One region of the Shewanella sp. HL-SH4 genome, then DNA from elsewhere that is predicted to be linked to it. Evidence: predicted binding sites of a transcription regulator. Region 1 holds the regulator's gene; each other region holds the start of a gene.
The links. Region 1 encodes NrdR, which represses ribonucleotide reductase genes. Its sites were predicted from a motif close to AAACACNANATNTNGTGTTT; they were not measured.

Region 1 (2,281 bases):
CCAGTTCATCGACCAGATTATGCTCAATAAAACTGCCAGAAAGTGTCGCACCCGCCTCAACCATCACTGAGTTACAACTTTCGCCCAAATATTTCAACAAGATATTAAGACACACACGCCCTGCACTATTTGCTTTTACCTGCAGCAAACTAACATGGTTAGGAAAAAGTGCTTGTACAGCATCAGAGTAGCCACAGGTTGAAACTAATAGAATCGGTGTTTCAATACTGAAAAGCATAAAATCTGCGGTTAATCGGGCTTGGGAATCTAACACGACTCTTAATGGCTGCTGTAGAGATGTGGGTGAAAGCGAACTTTTCAAGCTGCCAAGTTCTTCATAACGCACATTTAAGCTAGGATCATCTGCAATAATAGTTTCAACGCCCGTGATTAACGCGCAATGGCGGGCACGCATTCGTTGCACATCTTGTCTTGCTGCGGGACCGGTAATCCATTTAGAAACACCATTAGACAAGGCAGTTTTGCCATCTAAACTGGCGGCAACTTTTACCGTAACCCAAGGCAAACCGGTTTTCATCCGCTTCATAAACCCTAGGTTTAACGTCAAAGCTTCAGCGGCTAATAAACCAACCTCAACTTGAATACCTGCATCTTGCAACATGGCAATACCGTTATCGGCTACTTGAGGGTTAGCGTCTTTCACTGCAATAACGACTCTAGCAACCTGGGCATTAATTAACCCTAAGGCGCAGGGCGGAGTACGTCCATAATGACTACAAGGCTCTAAAGTCACATAGGCTGTAGCGCCAACGGTAGAATGTCCTTGTTTAGCGGCATCAGCCAATGCATTGACCTCAGCATGTCCTTGACCCGCAACTTGATGATAACCTTCACCAATAATAATTGAGTCTTGGACAAGTACGCAGCCAACAGATGGATTGGGGCGCGTAGTATAAAGACCTTTTCGCGCCAGCTGGATCGCACGACCCATCATTTGGGTATCAAATACACTAAAGCTAGTCATAAAAAGTTACTCAAGTCCTAGGGGAAGTTTATTTTTGCAATTTAGCAATCGCTTCGCCAAATTGTGACACATCTTCAAAAGCACGATAAACAGAGGCAAATCGAATATAGGCGACTTTATCTAGGCTCATTAATTGATCCATCATTAAATTACCTATCATCTCAGAATCAATTTCACGCTCACCTGTCGCGCGTAATGTGGACTTAATTTTAGTAATTGCTTGTTCGATTTCATCCATAGATACTGGACGTTTTTCCACCGCACGTAACATACCACCGCGAAGTTTTTCTTCATCAAAAGGTTGGCGGCTGCCATCGCGTTTTATCACCCTAGGCATGACTAGCTCTGCACCTTCAAAGGTTGTAAAACGTTCATGGCATTCAGTGCATTCACGGCGACGGCGAACTTGGTGGCCATCTGCCACTAAACGTGAATCGATAACTTTAGTATCAGTCGCGCTACAAAATGGACAATGCATTGAACCTCCGAAAATAAAATGGCCACTAAAATTAGTGGCCATTAAAGTTTATCCTATTTACTCATCAAGGTTAAGCTAACCTTTAGGGATAGCATTAGTGATGAAAGGATATTCCGTGCAGCAGGAATTATCCGTAAACAGGGAACTTAGCGCATAAGGCCAACACTTGACCTTTTACGCTATCAATCACAGCTTGGTTTTGTGCGTCATCTAAAATGTCACAAATCCAACCCGTTAATTGCTTCGCTTCAGCTTCTTTAAAGCCACGGCGAGTAATAGCAGGGGTACCAATACGAACACCTGAAGTGACAAATGGTGAACGTGGATCATCAGGTACTGAGTTTTTATTAACCGTGATATTGGCACTACCTAACGCTGCATCAGCTTCTTTACCGGTTAAATCGCGACCGATTAAATCAACAAGCATTAAGTGGTTTTCAGTACCGCCAGACACAATTTTGTATCCGCGCGCTAAAAATACTTCAACCATTGCTTTAGCGTTTTTAACAACTTGTTGTTGGTAAACTTTGAACTCAGGCTCTAGTGCTTCTTTAAACGCAACCGCTTTACCTGCAATAACATGCATTAATGGGCCGCCTTGGCCACCAGGAAACACTGCAGAGTTTAATTTTTTGTATAAGTCTTCATCATTAGCTGCAGAAATAATGATACCGCCACGTGGGCCAGCTAATGTTTTATGCGTTGTAGAAGTAACAACATGTGCATGAGGTACTGGAGTTGGATAAACACCTGCAGCAATAAGGCCCGCAACGTGCGCCATATCCACAAAAAAGTATGCGCCAATTTTATCCGCTATT
Region 2 (2,281 bases), 1.4 Mb from region 1:
GGTGGGCTTATTAGCGGTGAAAAAGTATTTGATGTTATGTCTACTCATATTGGCGCTGTTGACATTGAAAACTTGAAACACCCCTTTGCCGCAGTGGCAACGGATTTGTATTCTGGCCAGGAGATTTGGTTTAAAGAAGGATTATTGCGCAATGCTGTCAGGGCATCATGTTCTATGCCTGGCTTTTTACCGCCAGTACAACAAAATGGCCGTTGGTTAGTTGATGGTGCCGTAGTTAATCCCGTACCAGTTTCATTATGTCGTTCGCTTGGGGTCGATATTGTCATCGCTGTTGATTTGAATGGTTATTTACGTAAACAAATGCAAGTGTTGCCCCAGCAAGTCAGTAGCTCTGAGCCTGTGTCTGATGAACACCTTGATGCAGATGCTGAACCGCAAGATTCAGGCTTTATGGATTTATTGGGTAAGGGCAAAGACTATATCAGTAGCTTAAGTGACAAACTGTCGCTTGGCACTAAGTCGCACCCTGGCATGTTAGCGGTAATGTCACAATCGATGGATATTTTAGAACAGCGTCATAAGCGATCTCGATTAATGGGCGACCCACCAGATATTTGTATTATTCCCAATGTATCTGATATTGGCACCATGGAGTTTCATCGTGCAGATGAAGCGATTGCCGCGGGTAAAAAAGCAGTTGAAGATATCGCGCATTTAATTAAAGCGTCGCTTAAAAACTAATTTGAAAATATTGTTCCTAAACTAGCTTGATATCTATGATCAAGCGCTAACAAGCTTATTTTTGGTGCTTATAACATAAATTTACTTTGCTTTTCTTTACCGTGAAAAATGATGATCTAGATCAACACGGATAGTGACGATTTAACGCTTAATACACTACATATAGTGTTTTGTGTTTTTCGTATGCCGATATATTGATTTGGCGACGCTAAAGGAGAAGCTGGTTATGTTGGTTGTTATTAAGCGCGACGGATGCCGAACTGCATTTGATTCAAGTCGAATAAAAGATGCCGTTATTGCAGCAATGAAGTCTGCCGGACAATCAGATCATGACTATGCCAACACTTTGGCATTGACAGTTGAACAAGAGTTTCAGCAACAAACAGAAGTGGATATTCATCAACTACAAGATGCAGTTGAAAACAGGTTAATGTCAGGTCCTTTTAAGTCGGTTGCACGTCATTATATTGAATACCGACATGATCGCGATGTGAGCCGCGAGACCAAAAGTAAGTTAAATTGTCAAATTCGCGGTTTAGTAGAGCAAAGTGACAGCAGTCTGTTAAATGAAAATGCCAACAAAGACGCCAAGGTTATACCCACTCAACGCGATTTATTAGCCGGTATTGTGGCTAAACATTATGCCAAAACGCACTTGTTACCCAAAGATGTGGTGGCCGCCCACGAACGGGGGGAGCTGCACTATCATGACTTAGATTATGCGCCTTTTTTTCCTATGTTCAATTGCATGCTAATAGATTTAGCCGGCATGTTAACCCACGGATTTAAAATGGGTAACGCCGAAATTGAAACCCCAAAATCTATTTCGACTGCAACGGCAGTAACGGCGCAAATAATTGCCCAGGTGGCGAGTCACATTTATGGTGGCACCACTATTAATCGTATTGATGAAGTGTTGGCAATCTTTGTTCAAAAAAGCTATCAAAAGCATCTTGCGACGGGCATTAAGTGGCAAATTGCCGACGTTGAAGCCTTTGCAAAAGCGCAAACAGAAAAAGAATGCCACGATGCATTTCAATCACTTGAATATGAAGTGAATACCTTGCATACCGCCAATGGCCAAACGCCCTTTGTCACCTTTGGCTTTGGTTTGGGTACAAGTTGGGAGTCTCGCTTAATTCAGCAGTCAATATTAACTGTGCGCAAGGCGGGATTAGGTAAAAATCGTAAAACAGCGGTTTTTCCTAAACTGGTTTTTGCAATAAAAGATGGCGTTAATCATAAAGCGGCAGATATAAATTACGACATCAAACGCCAGGCGCTAGAGTGTGCAAGTCTACGCATGTATCCCGATATTTTGAATTATGAACAAGTGGTTAAGGCCACTGGTTCATTCAAAACACCTATGGGATGTCGCTCATTTTTAGGCACGTTCGAGCAAGATGGTCAGTTGGTACATGAAGGCCGCAACAACCTCGGTGTGGTGAGCTTAAATCTGCCACGTATTGCGATAGAATCTAAGGGCGATGAGGCCAAGTTCTATGCTTTATTAGATAAACGCCTAGTGGTAGCAAAAAAAGCTTTAGACACTCGTATTGCTCGGTTAGTGGGTGTTAAA
Region 3 (2,281 bases), 880 kb from region 1:
GCAGGGCGATTTCTAGACACAAATTAGACTGTTTAATTGGCGCTACTTTTGAGTCAAATGGGCTGTGGGTGTTACAGTGATCCACGTTTTGAATATAGATACGGCCTGTAGAAGCGCGCTCTTGCATCATTAACGAAAATAACTCAACCGCTTTAATTTGCTTTTTACGCACAGCTGGATCTTGCTCATACTGAACATATAAACGTTCAAATTCAACTTGATCCTCAAAAAATGCATCATATAAACCCGGTACATCAGATGGACTGAATAAACTGATATCTTCGCCTTTAATTAAACGTTGGTACATCAACTTGTTTAACTGGACACCATAATCTAAATGGCGAACACGGTTATCATCAACACCACGGTTATTTTTCAGTACAAGTAAAGATTCAACTTCTAAATGCCATATTGGATAAAACAGTGTAGCCGCGCCACCACGAACGCCGCCCTGTGAACATGACTTAACCGCAGTTTGAAAATACTTATAAAAGGGTAAGCAACCGGTGTGAAAGGCTTCACCTCCACGAATAGGGCTACCTAAAGCACGAATACGACCAGCATTAATACCAATACCAGCACGTTGACTGACATATTTCACAATTGATGAGGCGGTGGCATTAATAGAATCTAAGCTATCGTCACACTCAATCAATACACATGAGCTGAATTGACGTGTCGGTGTGCGCACACCTGCCATAATCGGTGTCGGTAAAGAGATCTTGAAGCTTGATGTCGCATCATAAAAATCTTTTACGAACTGTAAACGAGTGTCTTTGGGGTACTTTGAAAATAAACACGCAGCAACTAATATATAAAGGAACTGAGCACTTTCATATACTTCGTGGGTGACACGGTTTTGAACTAGATACTTACCCTCTAGTTGCTTAACGGCGGCATAAGAGAAGTTCATGTCGCGCCAATGGTCAACATAAGTATCTAAGATGTCTAACTCTTCGCGGCTGTAATCAGCCAAAATATGCATATCATATTTGCCCATTTCAACCAGTCTGGTGACATGGTCATATAATTTAGGCGGTTCGAACTGACCAAATGCTTTTTTACGTAAATGGAATACTGCTAAGCGTGCTGCCACAAACTGATAATCGGGTGATTCAGGGGAAATAAGATCTGCCGCGGCTTTGATGATCGTTTCATGAATCGCTTCTGTTGGAATACCATCAAAAAATTGTAGATGCGATCTGAGTTCAACTTCGGATACAGATACGTTTTTTAATCCCTTGGTTGCCCAAGTAATAACGCGATGGATTTTGTCTAAATCGATATTTTCACGTTCGCCACAGCGTTTAGTGACAGTCATATTGCTATTCATTGCAGAGAGGCCTTGATTATATCTGTTATTGTGATTGAGCGCTTAATACCAAAAGCGATCGTGTCTAACCACGTTTACGTTTTTATGTAAAAACAATCATGCTGAAGCATTAAATACGACGGATTGAGACATTTTAGCACGCTAAGTCACCCGTTCAGCTTAATTAAATGAGTTATTTTAAACAACTCATTAGTGTCTGTGATTGCATTTGACACACAAGATATGGTGTTTTTTAAAATCTAACATACAAGATAGTGAGGTTGGAGGGTTTTTGCAAGCCACAATTTCTAGAACATCTTGTGGATAAGTTGAGGATAATCGCAACAGTTAGTAAAAGCTAACCCTACACCCCAAATTTATATAGCTTTTCTGTGGGCTGTAGAATAATTGTCCGTAATTTTAAAAGAATTTGATCGCTAAAAATATCAGCGATCGATTCTATTAGCTGATTTTTAGATTGATCTTTGATTGATTGTTTGAGTTAGCTTAAAAGCCGTTTAACAACACCGTTTATATCAATAATATTAAGTAAGTTGACGGTTCAATACAAAATAGTCATATAAACACTGTGTGGTTTTAAAATGGAGTTGTCCAGGCCAAGTGTCAGGTTTGTCTTGGGGCGATAAATAACCCCAATGCGCTATTCCGCCAATCATATTGGCATTTTGAGCCGCGATAAGGTCACGTTCAGCATCTCCTATATAAATAATCGATTCAGGACTGATGTTCATCTGCTGCGCGGCAAGTAGCATAGGTGCGCGATGAGGTTTAGGGTGCAAAGTACTGTCACCACTGATAAGAGTTTTAATTCGCGACATCAAGCCGAGTTTGTCAACCAAAGGACGGGCAAAGCGAGCATGCTTGTTAGTCACAATTCCATAGGGAGTACCGTTATCATCAAAATGATTCAATAACTCTGCAAGGTTATCAAATAGAATGCTTTTGTCA

Region 2: a site for NrdR is predicted at 854-873, ahead of nrdD (anaerobic ribonucleoside-triphosphate reductase). Genes of this name have one in related genera too.
Region 3: a site for NrdR is predicted at 1,545-1,564, ahead of nrdA (class 1a ribonucleoside-diphosphate reductase subunit alpha). Genes of this name have one in related genera too.

Annotation. Positions count from the first base shown of each region.
Region 1 covers NZ_CP195037.1:960,360-962,640, forward strand. The annotation lists gene ribD (bifunctional diaminohydroxyphosphoribosylaminopyrimidine deaminase/5-amino-6-(5-phosphoribosylamino)uracil reductase RibD) at 1-985, opposite strand, end outside; gene nrdR (transcriptional regulator NrdR) at 1,014-1,463, opposite strand; gene glyA (serine hydroxymethyltransferase) at 1,591-2,281, opposite strand, start outside.
Region 2 covers NZ_CP195037.1:3,879,793-3,882,073, forward strand. The annotation lists gene rssA (patatin-like phospholipase RssA) at 1-702, shown strand, start outside; gene nrdD (anaerobic ribonucleoside-triphosphate reductase) at 929-2,281, shown strand, end outside.
Region 3 covers NZ_CP195037.1:78,292-80,572, reverse strand. The annotation lists gene nrdA (class 1a ribonucleoside-diphosphate reductase subunit alpha) at 1-1,333, opposite strand, end outside; gene ACRWQL_RS01340 (HAD family hydrolase) at 1,858-2,281, opposite strand, start outside.